Regions from separate parts of the Janthinobacterium pasteuri genome, predicted to be linked through region 3. Evidence: predicted binding sites of a transcription regulator. Region 3 holds the regulator's gene; each other region holds the start of a gene.

Region 1 (4,059 bases), on a different contig from region 3:
GCCGTCGTGGAAAACGGTGCCATCGCCGAACAATTCGATTTGAGCGACACGGCCACCCCGCGCAAGACGGCGTTGGGACGCGAGCTGGCGTATTACGGCACCGAGGCGTTTGAAGCCACCGCATGGAAGGATGCAACACATGTTTGAAGAATCGATCAATAACGTCATCAAGCTGCTGCCGGAAATCTGCGTGGCGCTGGGCCAGACCATGACCATGCTGGGCATCGGATTGAGCGCCGCCATCCTGATCGGCGGCCCGCTGGGCATTGTGCTGTTCCTCGTCTCGGAAGGCCAGTCGCTGGAAAACCGTCCGCTGTCGACGATTTTGGGCTGGCTGGTAAATACCGTGCGCAGCTTCCCCTTCATCATTTTGCTGGTCGCCCTGACGCCGTTTACGCGCATCATCGCGGGCACCTCGATTGGCCCGCTGGCAGCTGCCGTGCCGCTGTCGTTTGCCGCCATTCCCTACCTGGCGCGCCTGGTGGAACAGAACCTGCGCGAAGTGCCGCGCGGCGTGATCGAGGCGGCGCACGCCATGGGCGCCTCGGAAATGCAGATCATTTTCCGCGTGCTGCTGGTGGAAGCGCGCTCCGGCCTGGTGCTGGCGCTGACCGTGCTGTCGATCAGCTTCCTGTCGTATTCGGCCGTGGCCGGCGTGGTGGGCGGCGGCGGCATCGGTGACCTGGCCATCCGCTACGGCTACTACCGCTTCGAGACGGACATCATGGTCGCCACCGTGGCCATCCTGATCGTGCTGGTGCAAACCATCCAGTTCGCCGGCACGCGCATCGCCAGGCGCCTCGACAAACGTTAATTCATATTCAGAAACAAGGACCTACATGAACCACCTTCGCCGCACCCTGCTCCTGGCCGCCACCAGCCTGGCCTTTGCCACCGCCGCCCACGCCAAGGACCCGAAAGAACTCGTCATCGGCACCAGCTCCGGCCCGTATTCCGACCAGCTGAAGCTGGGCATCAAGCCTATCCTGGAAAAACAGGGTTACAAGGTCAGGATCGTCGAATTCAACGACTACGTGCAGCCGAACTACGCGCTGGCCGAAGGCTCGCTGGACGCCAACGTGTTCCAGCACATCGTCTACCTGACCAAGTTCGCCACCGATAACAAGCTGCCATTGAGCGCATTGATCACCGTGCCGACCATGCCCATCGGCCTGTACGGCGGCAAGCAAAAAACCCTGGCCGAAGTGAAGAACGGCGCCACCATCACCATGCCGAACGACCCGACCAACCAGGCGCGCGCGCTGGTCATGCTGGCCAAGATGGGCTGGATCAAGCTGAAACCGAACGTCGACCCGCTGCGCGCTTCCGAGCGCGACGTGCTGGAAAACACGAAGAAACTGAAACTGGTGCCGCTGGAAGCGGCGCAGCTGCCACGTTCGCTGGCGGACGCGGACTACGCCTTCGTCAATGGCAACTTCGCCCAAGCCGCCGGCATGAAGCTGACCTCGGCCCTCGCCGTGGAAAAAATCTCGGACAGCTACATCAACCTGGTGGCCATCCGCACGGCCGACAAGGCCAAACCATGGGTCAAGGACCTGGAAGCGGCTTACCGCTCGCGCGCCTTCCTCGACGCGACGAATAAATACCTGCCTGGCTACGAAAAGACGGATTACCAGCTGACGCTGGAAAAGACGCTGAAAAAATAATCCGGCGCATGTCATGCAAAAAGGACGGCCAGGTGCAAACCCGGCCGTCCTTTTTTATTCTGCGCGCCACACGGGCGCCGTCATGCCATGCTTAGAAGCGGTAGCCTACGCCTACGCCGATCAGGATAGGATCAACTTTGACTTCGCTGATCTTGGCGCCAGCAGCGGTCATGACATCGCTGCGGATCTGCACTTTCTTGATGTCGAAGTTCAAGGACCAGTTTTTGTCCAGTTTGTAGTCGACACCGGCTTGCAGCGAGTAACCCCAGCTGTCGTGTTCCAGGCGCAGGCCGCCCAGTTTGACATCCGACATGGTCGTGTAGTTGATACCGGCACCCAGGTAAGGGCTGAACTGTTTTTCAGGCATGAAGTGGTATTGCAGCGACAGGGTCGGCGGCAGATGCTTGAAGGTGCCGACCTGGCCGCCATCGAGCTTGACGTCATGCTTTTGCGGGTAGGTCAGGATCAGCTCGGCAGCGATGTTCGGTGTGAAGAAATACGAAATATCGATTTCAGGAATCGTCTTGCTGCTGACCGTCAAACGGTCGGATGCACCGACACCACCAACAGGAGCAGATTTATCGGCCGGATCGATGTGCACGGCACGGGCGCGCACCAGCCATGGGCTTTCCTGCGCCATAGCATTGCCGGCGAATGCGCCGATGGCGGCCAGGACGATTGCTGCTGCAGTTGCGGACGTTTTCATTATGTTTTCCTCTGTCGTTAAGTAACGCTGCGAAGTCTAAGAGTGCAGTGCAACAAAAACTTTGATCCACATCAAATAGTGCTAGATGGCATCACTAGTGGGATTTTTTTCTTTGCCCAGGTCAAGAAAATGCGGCATTGCAAAAACTAAACAGCGCAATGAACAGGCTGGCGCCCGAGTCGCCAAAAACGCGCCCGCGCAGCAAATATTGTCCGCCACCAATCGTCATGTGCGCCGTTGTCAATCGATGAGTCCCTGCCTGCGCAACATGCTATTTCGCGTTCGCACGCCATAAATGAGAATAGTAATGATTATCATTTGCGATATAATGGCATATCTCGCTCAGCGATCACAAAAAGGAATGGGAGACATGGATATATTGAGGGAACTGCGTGAATCGGGCTTGAAAGTGACCATCCCCCGCTTGCGCATTCTGCAGCTGTTTCAAGAAGGGGGCATCAAGCACCTGAGTGCGGACGATGTCTACAAACTCTTGCTGGCTGAAAAAATCGACGTGGGCCTGGCCACCATCTACCGCGTGCTGATGCAGTTTGCCGAAGCGGGCATCTTGTTTCGCCGGCACTTCGAATCGGGCCATGCCGTGTTCGAACTCAATGAAGGCCAGCACCACGATCACCTGGTTTGCACGGGTTGCGGCAAGGTCGATGAATTCGTCGATGAAGGCATCGAACTGCGCCAGAATGAAATTGCCACCGAGCGGGGCTTCGTGCTGCACGAGCACGCGCTGTCGCTATACGGCACCTGCGCCGAGTGCACGGCGAAGAAAGTTCCGCCGCGCAAGGCCTCCTGAGACAGCGCGCAAGGTAGCGCCTGGCAAGCCAGCTGCGCTACACTGCGTGCGCCGCAGCTCAACTAGGGACAAGCATGTACATCGGAGAAATCGCCCGCCTGGCGGGCACCTCGCCCAAGGCCTTGCGCCACTATGAAACGCTGGGCTTGCTGGGGGACGTGCGCCGCTCCGGCGCCTACCGCGTCTACACGCAGCAAGACCTGGCGCAAGTCAGACTCATACGCCAGGCGCAGGCCCTGGGTTTCCGCCTGGCCGAACTGCTGCCCATCCTGGCCGGCGACGAGACCGACTGGGCTGCCCTGTCGCACCACATCGCCGCCAAGCGCGCGCAAGTGCAGCAAGATATCGCCCGCCTGCGTCAGCTCGACGCGCAATTGGCCGACATCGACACGGAAATCCGCGATTGCCTGGCGCGCCAGCGCCGTCCAGCGGCCGCTTGACTCTGCCACTAGGGGCAGGCTTTAGCATGCAAGCTGTTCTTTTATAGAAAGCCTGCAGCATGAGCAACATTACACACAAGCGCATTCTCATTCTTATCGGCCACCCGTCCAGCGACAGCTTCTGCGCCGCCCTGGCCGAGGCCTACGCCGCCACGGCCCGCAGCGCAGGGCACAGCGTGCGCGAACTGCGCCTGGGCCAGCTGGACTTCGACCCCATCCTGCACGAAGGCTACCGCCAGGTACAGCCGCTGGAAGCGGACTTGCTGGCCGCGCAGGAAGCCATCAGCTGGGCCGAACACCTGGTGTTCGCCTACCCGATCTGGTGGGGCGGCGCGCCGGCCCTGCTGAAAGGTTTCATCGACCGCGTCTTCCTGCCCGGCTTTGCCTTCAAGTACCGCCCCGGCAAGGCTTTCCCCGCGCAGCTGCTGAAGGGCC
Region 2 (4,059 bases), on a different contig from region 3:
CGTCACGCACGAAATGGGCTTCGCGCGCGATGTGGCGGACCGCGTCTGGTTCATGGATCACGGGCAAGTGCTGGAGCGGGCCACGCCCGAAGATTTCTTTGCGCGGCCGCAACATGCACGCGCACAGCAATTTCTCTCCGATATACGCAGTCCGTTCGGCGTATCCGCATGAGTGGGCACATGAGTGGGCACATGAGTGAGCGGCTGTGTGCGTAAGCGTACGGTATTTCGCTGCGCTCAGGCGCACGCTGGAACGGTGGCGCACGGTGCGCCCGCAGCCGACCAGGAGGGCCGTATCATGTCACGCATCATCGCAGGTCATTTTCAGTTGCAAGAGCAGATCGACGCCGCGCGCGCCGCCCTGAATCAGGCGGGCTTTCCCGATAGCCGCATCAGCGCCTTCTTTGTCAACCAGCCGGGCCAGCATGATTTGCATGCGCTCGGTGGCGACCGCGACATGTCGCCTGGCGCCAAAGAGACGCCGGAAGGCGTGGTGGAAGGCGTGGCGGTCGGGGCCGCCGTGGGCGCCGGCATCGGTGCCGCCGCCACCTTGGCGACAGGGCCGCTGGGTCCGGTGGTGGGGGCGCTGGTGGGCGCCCACGTGGGCTCGCTCTACAGTCTCAATAAAATGAAGGAGGCGGGCGAGTCCGAGAAGCATGGCGAAAAGACTGGTGAAAACCGCCGCCAGCCAAGGCATCCGGGCATGCTGATCGCGGTGGCGCTGGGCGGCCTCGACGAGCGCGAACGGGCGCTTGAAGCACTGCACCGGCTGGGCGCCGAGCATATCGAGGAAGCGGAAGGCACGATTGCCAATGGCGACTGGCACGACTTCGATCCGCTCAGCATTCCCGTGCTGGTGGCGTGAATCGGCACACCCGCCGTGCAAGATGCATAAATGCCGCGCCGCACGAAATTTAGGTATGATACCTGTCAGTATTCGTAATTATTGGTAAACAATGCCGACAGGGATAGTTTCCGTGCGCCCGAAGTGAACTGGACCAAGGTGACTGCCTGTAGTACTTGCCTCGCATGCTAACGAGTATGAATAGGAGGGCGCGTCATGACACAGGCATGGTTCATTCTGACACGGGCCGATGGGCGCGACATCTGCGCGCCCTCGCCAGCACAGCTGGCCGATGCGCTGGCCGAAGTCTACCGCGGCGGCGCCATCACGCCGGACGGCAGCCAGGCCGCCGTCGTGTTGCGCTTTGGCTACGACGATGGATTGATGTATCAGGTCGAGGTCGCTAGCGGAGGCGAAGTCACTTTCGAAGAATGGTCGGACCGCGATTGTGAAATCGCCCTGGCCAGTCCGCGCCGCATGTCGGCCCTGCCGCAGGGCGACGCGCTGCAACTGTGGCAATGGCTGGCGAAGCGCCAGGTGGCGAAAATCCGCAGCCAGCCCTGGCAGGGCGCCTAGCCCTGCCATCTTTTCAACGCTCTAGTGCGCCATCAGCACGGGAATCGTCATGCTCTGCAAAATCGTGCGCGTGACGCCGCCCAGGATGGTTTCACGCAGGCGCGAATGTCCATACGCTCCCATCACCAGCAAATCGGCCGACAGGTCCGCCGCCTGCGACAGCAGCGCTTCGCCAATATCGCCACGCCGCACGCCACCGCCATCGAGCAAATGCAGCCGCGCTTCGACACCGTGGCGCGCCAGGTAGTGCGTCAGTTCGGCGCCCGGTTGTTCTCCGTGCTCGGCGGCATGCACCTGGGCATCGAAGATGGCCACGTGGACTTGGCCGGCGCGCTGCAGCAGGGGCAGGGCGGCGGTCACGGCGCGGCTCGCTTCCTTGCTGGCATTCCACGAGATGAGCACATTGCGCGCGGCCGCTGGCGGCGCCAGCAGGGGCAGCGGTGGCGCATACGGCACGATCAACACGGGGCGGCCCGAATGCAGCAGCACGTAGGCGGGAAAGTCGCGCATCACGGACGGCGATTTATCCTTGGCATTGTATTGGCTGATCACCACCAGGTCTGCATAGCGGGCCAACAGGCTGATGCCGCCTGCCGCCTCGTCGTCGAGCACGCGCTGTTCGAACGAGGCGACGCCGGCCGCGCGCACCCGCGCCTCGAAACCGTCGAGGGCGCGCGTCGCCCGTTCTCTCAGGAAATTGAGGTGCAGACTCAGGTTAGGGTCCGCATCGAGGTCGGGCTGGTTCTGGTACAGCAGGCGCGACACGCCCGTCAGCGCCACGCCCGTCAGGTGGCCGCCGCAAGCCTGGGCGATGCTGGCGGCCGCTTCGATGCGGGCGGCGCGCCCGGCGCTGTCGTCGATGTGCAGCAGCACGGTTTTGTAGGTCATGGCGTAGCCTCTCGCTGTGGAGTGAATCTCATTCTGGCACAGACCGGGGCGTCGGCCGCGCACGACTGCATCAGGCTGAGCACTTGATCTGGCGCAAAGCTGGCGATAAACACTGCTCCTACACTTGATGCCACGCAGAACAACCATAACAAGCGGGGAGAGACAGCAATGAAGGAACAAAAGGTAGCGCTGGTCACGGGCGGCATGGGTGGTCTGGGCACGGCCTTGTGCCAGCGCCTGCATGCGGCGGGCTTTGCCGTCGTGGCGGCGCACACGCCGGGCAATGCGCGCGTGGAAAGCTGGCTCGACGAGCAGCAGGCGCAGCAGTATTATTTTCATCCGCTGGCCATCGACGTGAGCGATTTTGCTGCCTGCAGCGACGCCGTGGCACGCGTGCTGGCGCAGTTTGGCCGCATCGACGTGCTGGTCAACAACGCCGGCATCACGCGCGACCAAAGCATGCGCAAGATGGAATTGCCGCACTGGGCCGAGGTCATGCGCACCAATCTCGACAGCCTGTTCAACATGAGCAAGCAGGTGCTGGAACCCATGCTGGCCAACCGCTGGGGCCGCATCATCAACATCTCGTCCGTGAATGGCCAGAAGGGCGCGTTTGGCCAGTGCAACTATGCGGCCGCCAAGGCGGGCGTGCATGGCTTCAGCAAGGCGCTGGCGCTGGAAGTGGCGCGCCACGGCATCACTGTCAACACGGTCTCGCCCGGCTACCTGCGCACGCAGATGGTGACAGCCGTGCCCGCCGATATCCTGGAAACGAAGATACTGCCGCAGATTCCCCTGGGCCGCCTGGGCGAACCGGACGAGGTCGCTGCCCTGGTGGCCTACCTGGCGTCCGACGAGGCGGCGTTCGTCACGGGCGCGAATATCGCCATCAATGGCGGGCAGCACATGAGTTAAGCATGCTGAGTCAAGCAAGCTGAGTCAAGCAAGCGTGCAGCTTGCAGCAGGGCAATGGCAGTAGAGGAGACCCGTCCATCCTACCGGCACACAGAGGCTGGCGGAGGACGACAGGCCGCATGGCAGCGCGGAGGGAAAGCAGGGGAGCGGGGCAGCGATGCCTTGCCCCCTTGCCTTGCCGCAGCACCAGGTCAGCGCTGGTTTTTTTCCAGCCGCGTCTGGCAATCGATGCACAGGCGCGCTTCGGGGCGCGCATTCAGGCGCGACAGGCCGATGGCTTCGCCGCAGTTGTCGCACAGGCCATAGCTGCCATCGGCAAACTTGGCCAGCGCGTGCCTGATGATGGCCAGCTGCGCCAGGTTGTGCTCGGCCGCTTCGCTGACGAGGGCGTTCAAGGTGTGCACGCTGGCGTTGTCGGCCGGCGAGGCTTCGATTTCATTGAGCAGCGAGGCGCGCGCATCCGCTTCGGCCGTTTCGTTCTCGATCTGTTCCAGCAACGCCAGCTTGCGTTGCTCCAGCGTGCCCTGCAGGCGCTGCAACTGGTCTTGCGGCAATCCATTCATGGTTGTCACCCGGTAGAGCTTACTTCCATTATGGTAATCCAAGATTGGCCGCCCTGCTTGCGCGACTGCCCGCGCTGCGTTTGATACGGCGCAGGCAGGCATGGGCCGTTCTATGCTGGTTCTTTCAGGCAGTTGACCATCCAGGCCACGCCGAACTGGTCTTTCAGCATGCCGAAGCGCTTGGCCCAGAACGTTTCCGTCAGCGGCATCTGGATGTTGCCGTCACGCGCCAGTACGTCGAAAGCCCGTTCCGCTTGCTCCGGCGTATCGAGG
Region 3 (4,059 bases):
TCCGCAAGGGACGCAACAACACCATGCCGGCCTTCAGCGATTTCCTCGGCGAGTCCAAGGTCCACGTGCTGTCGGCGTATGTCTGGAGCCTGTCGAATCCCCAGACGCCCGTGAAATGACGTAATGGAACCTCAAGTCATCAAGATGTATGCGGCCCGCGAGCAGATCTACCCTCGCGAGGCCAAAGGACGCTACGCTACCTGGCGATGGGTATGCGTATGGCTTACCCAGCTGGCGTTCTACGGCTTGCCGTGGTTGACCTGGAATGGCAGGCAAGCCCTGCTGTTCGATTTGACCACGCGCAAGTTCTACATTTTCGGCGTCGTGCTGTGGCCCCAGGATTTCATCTATCTGGCGGCCCTGCTGATCATCTGTGCGTATTTGTTGTTCCTCGTCACGGCCATCGCCGGGCGGGTGTGGTGCGGGTTCTCTTGCCCGCAAACGGTGTACACGGAAATCTTCCTGTGGGTCGAACGCCACATCGAGGGCACGCGCAGCGCGCGCATGGCCCTCGACAAGCAGGGACCCTCCGCGCGCAAGGCCTTCAAGAAGACGGCCAAGCACCTGGCGTGGGGCGCCATCGCCCTGTGGACGGGCTTTACCTTTGTCGGCTACTTTACGCCGATCAAGGAACTGGCGCGCGAGGTGACCACCCTCAATTTCGGTCCCTGGGAATGGTTCTGGGTCTTGTTCTACAGCCTGGCAACCTACGGCAACGCGGGCTGGCTGCGCGAGCAGGTGTGCAAATACATGTGCCCCTACGCGCGCTTCCAGAGCGCCATGTTCGACCAGGACACCCTGATCATCACCTACGATGCGAAGCGCGGCGAACCGCGTGGCGCGATGAGCAAGAAGGCCGGCAACAACGACAAGCTGGGCGACTGCATCGACTGCACCCTGTGCGTGCAGGTGTGTCCGACCGGCATCGATATCCGCAACGGCCTGCAGTATGAATGCATCGGCTGCGCCGCCTGCGTCGACGCCTGCAACAGCGTGATGGACAAGGTCGACCGGCCGCGGGGACTGGTACGCTACAGTACCGACCATGCGATGGAAAACAACTTCAGTTCGAAGCAGATCCGCCAGCGCGCCATGCGCCCGCGCGTGCTGATCTACACCTCCATCCTGGCCCTGATCATCATCGCCGTGTGTACTTCGCTGGCCCTGCGCACGCCCCTGAAAATGGACGTGATCCGCGACCGCGGTTCGATGGGACGCGAAGTGGAAGACGGCATGATTGAAAACGTTTACCGCTTGCAGATCATGAACACCTCGGAGCAAACCCAGCATTTTAAAATCAGCGCTTCCGGCTTGCCGGGCCTGACCTTGCTGACGCGCGAAGAAGTGACCTTGCAGCCGACGGAAACGCTGGGCTGGCCGATCCGCCTGCGCGTGCCGCACGGCGTGGGCGAGAAGGGCTCGAACAAGATTGCGATCGAATTGCACTCGCTGGACGACCCATCGCTGCATGTGCGTGAAAGCGCGGTATTCATCGTGCCGCGGTGATATTGATTCGGGGTCGGACCCTCTGGGTCCGACCCCGGTATTTCGCCGTAGGGGTAGCATCAAACATGCGTTAGCTTTACTTTATTTTCAACCCAGAAGCAAAAGCTGGGGTCAGACCCAAAGGGTCTGACCCCAAGGAGAACAAAATGTCCGACAGTCTCAAGCTGCAAGCACCCGTTGCCCCGTGGTACAAGCATCGCTGGCCTTGGCTGCTGATGATCGGTCCCGGCCTGTCCGTGGTGGTCGGCAGCTGCATGGCGTATATCGCGTTTACGCAGCCCGATGCGCTGGTGGTGGGTGATTATTACAAGCAGGGCAAGGCGATCAATCAGGACTTGCGGCGCGACACGATCGCCAGCGACCTGGCGATGGATACCAGCCTGTCCTATGACGTGGCGTCAGCACGCCTCAGTGGTTCCGTGCACAGCTTCGGCAAGGCTTACCAGGGTCCGCTGCAGCTGCACCTGGCGCATGCGACCCTGCCGGAAAAGGATATCAAACTGCTGGTGCAGCCCGATGCGGCCGGCAACTTCTCGGTAGCGCTGCCGATGCTCGAGCGCAGCCGCTGGCAAGTGCTGGTGGAAAACGACAAACGCGAATGGCGCCTGTCCGGCATCTGGACCTGGCCACTGCAGCGCAGCATCGCGCTGCATGCCGATGAAGAACTGTAAGACTTACTTGCAGACGTCCGTACCGGCCGTAATGGCCTTCAACTTGGCCGGCTGCAGGATCTCGATCTCGCGATTCGACACGCGCAGCCAGCCTTCCTTCTTGAATTTGGACAGCAGGCGGCTGACGCTTTCGATGGTCAGGCCCAGGTAGTTGCCGATTTCCTCGCGCGACATGCGCAGCTGGAAATTGCTGCCCGAATAGCCGCGCGCCTCATAGCGCGAGGCCAGGTTGACGATAAAGGCGGCAAAGCGCTGCGTCGCCTGCATATTGCCCAGCAACAGCATGACGCTTTGCTCGCGCGTGATTTCCTGGCTCATCATGCGGTGGAAATGGCGCAGCAGGGTAGGCATACTGCCCAGCAATTGTTCCAGGCTGGAAAACGGGATTTCACACACTTCGCTATCTTCCAGCGCCACCGCATTACAGTGGTGGCGATCGGCGCTGATGGCGTCCATGCCCAATAGTTCGCCCGCCATCTGGAAACCCGTCACCTGCTCTTCGCCGCCCGGATTGATCTGGTACGTCTTGAAGTGGCCCAGGCGGATCGCGTACAGGTTCTGGAACGAGTCGCCGATGCGGAACAGCGAGGCGCCGCGCACGATCTTACGGCGGCGGCCGATGATCTGGTCCAGTCTGTCCATGTCGCCCACATCGAGGCCCATCGGCAGGCACAATTGATGCATGCTGCAGGTCGAGCATCGCGCACGCAACGCTTCCACGTTCACTGTGGGCAAGGTGGGAGTGAGTAGCGCTTCGGTCATGTTGGTACCTTTTAGAAAATGCAATACCGAGTTTACTGCATACACGGTGGCCGTGTGCCAATTTCACCGCAATTGCGCTGAATAAACGACTTTCTGACTTTAAATATATGGCAACATCGTCAAAAGCCCTTGCGGCGAGCGCAATTTGCGCGGCACCGCTTGCCAAGTTGATGTATTGATAGGAAAATTCCTGACAGCATTATCTGCCGCCTGTGCCGCCCGGTACTGAAAAGGAAATCATGAAGCCTCTCGGCATCAAAGCAAAAGTCGCGCTGGCCACCAGCCTGACCTCGATCGCCATGATCGCGCTGGTCACCATGATCCAGGTGCAGCACATGCGCGCCGACTTCACCCGAGTACTGCTGAGCCAGCAATCTGCCCTGATCACCCGCACCGCAGCCGAGCTCGACGACAAGCTGGGCATGCTGCTGCAAATCGTCACCCTGACGGCCAGGCAGCAGCCGCCGGAATTGATCGCCCAACCCGCCAAGCTGCGCGAATACTATGCGCGCCGCTCGATGCTGGTGCTGTTCGACGACGTGCTGGTGCTCGATGCGCAAGGCGCCATCGTGGCCGACATGCCGCTGGTCACAGGCCGCGCCGGCATCAACGTTGCCGAGCGCGAGTATTTCCAGACCGTCCTGCGCACACGCCAGCCCATGATCACCGAGCCGATGCTGGGCAAAGTGAGCGGCATGCCCATCGTACAGATGGTGGCGCCCGTGCTCACCGCCGATGGCCAGGTGGCCGGCGTGGTGATCGGCGTGCTGCGCCTGTACAAGGACAACCTGCTGGGGCGCCTGCGCTCGGAAAAGATCGGCAAGAGCGGCTATTTCTTCATCCTCACGCGCGGCGCCGTGCCGCGCTACGTGCTGCACCCCGATACCAGCCGTTTGCTGCAGCCGCGCCAGCCGAACGCCAACCTGACGACCACCGAGATGCTGAAGGACGATGGCGAAGGCAGCATGGTCAGCACCAATAGCCGCGGCATCACGGCCGTCAACAGCTTCAAGCGCCTGAAATCGGTGAACTGGCTGCTGGCCGCCTCGCTACCCATCGAGGACGCCTTCGAACCCTTCGATGGCGTGCTGTACCGGCTGGTGCTATGGAGCATCCTCGC

Evidence for each region. Region 3 encodes FNR, which switches genes on or off when oxygen is low (the NO sensors DNR and NnrR bind a similar motif). Its sites were predicted from a motif close to TTGATNNNNATCAA; they were not measured.
Region 1: ACQ4WN_RS04070 (OmpW/AlkL family protein) is a predicted target of FNR. The motif match lies at 2,435-2,448, and genes of this name have one in related genera.
Region 2: ACQ4WN_RS22585 (universal stress protein) is a predicted target of FNR. The motif match lies at 2,392-2,405, and genes of this name have one in related genera.

What each region holds. Positions count from the first base shown of each region.
Region 1 is NZ_JBNYXS010000002.1:353,474-357,532, reverse strand. It holds gene ACQ4WN_RS04085 (methionine ABC transporter ATP-binding protein) at 1-147, shown strand, start outside; gene ACQ4WN_RS04080 (methionine ABC transporter permease) at 140-814, shown strand; gene ACQ4WN_RS04075 (MetQ/NlpA family ABC transporter substrate-binding protein) at 840-1,667, shown strand; gene ACQ4WN_RS04070 (OmpW/AlkL family protein) at 1,759-2,373, opposite strand; gene fur (ferric iron uptake transcriptional regulator) at 2,744-3,184, shown strand; gene ACQ4WN_RS04060 (MerR family transcriptional regulator) at 3,259-3,624, shown strand; gene ACQ4WN_RS04055 (NAD(P)H-dependent oxidoreductase) at 3,684-4,059, shown strand, end outside.
Region 2 is NZ_JBNYXS010000028.1:38,288-42,346, forward strand. It holds gene ACQ4WN_RS22570 (amino acid ABC transporter ATP-binding protein) at 1-172, shown strand, start outside; gene ACQ4WN_RS22575 (hypothetical protein) at 299-865, shown strand; gene ACQ4WN_RS22580 (hypothetical protein) at 1,061-1,420, shown strand; gene ACQ4WN_RS22585 (universal stress protein) at 1,442-2,308, opposite strand; gene phbB (acetoacetyl-CoA reductase) at 2,477-3,223, shown strand; gene ACQ4WN_RS22595 (TraR/DksA family transcriptional regulator) at 3,415-3,786, opposite strand; gene ACQ4WN_RS22600 (VOC family protein) at 3,897-4,059, opposite strand, start outside.
Region 3 is NZ_JBNYXS010000010.1:108,939-112,997, reverse strand. It holds gene ccoP (cytochrome-c oxidase, cbb3-type subunit III) at 1-119, shown strand, start outside; gene ccoG (cytochrome c oxidase accessory protein CcoG) at 124-1,506, shown strand; gene ACQ4WN_RS12625 (FixH family protein) at 1,653-2,177, shown strand; gene fnr (fumarate/nitrate reduction transcriptional regulator Fnr) at 2,181-2,939, opposite strand; gene ACQ4WN_RS12615 (hybrid sensor histidine kinase/response regulator) at 3,179-4,059, shown strand, end outside.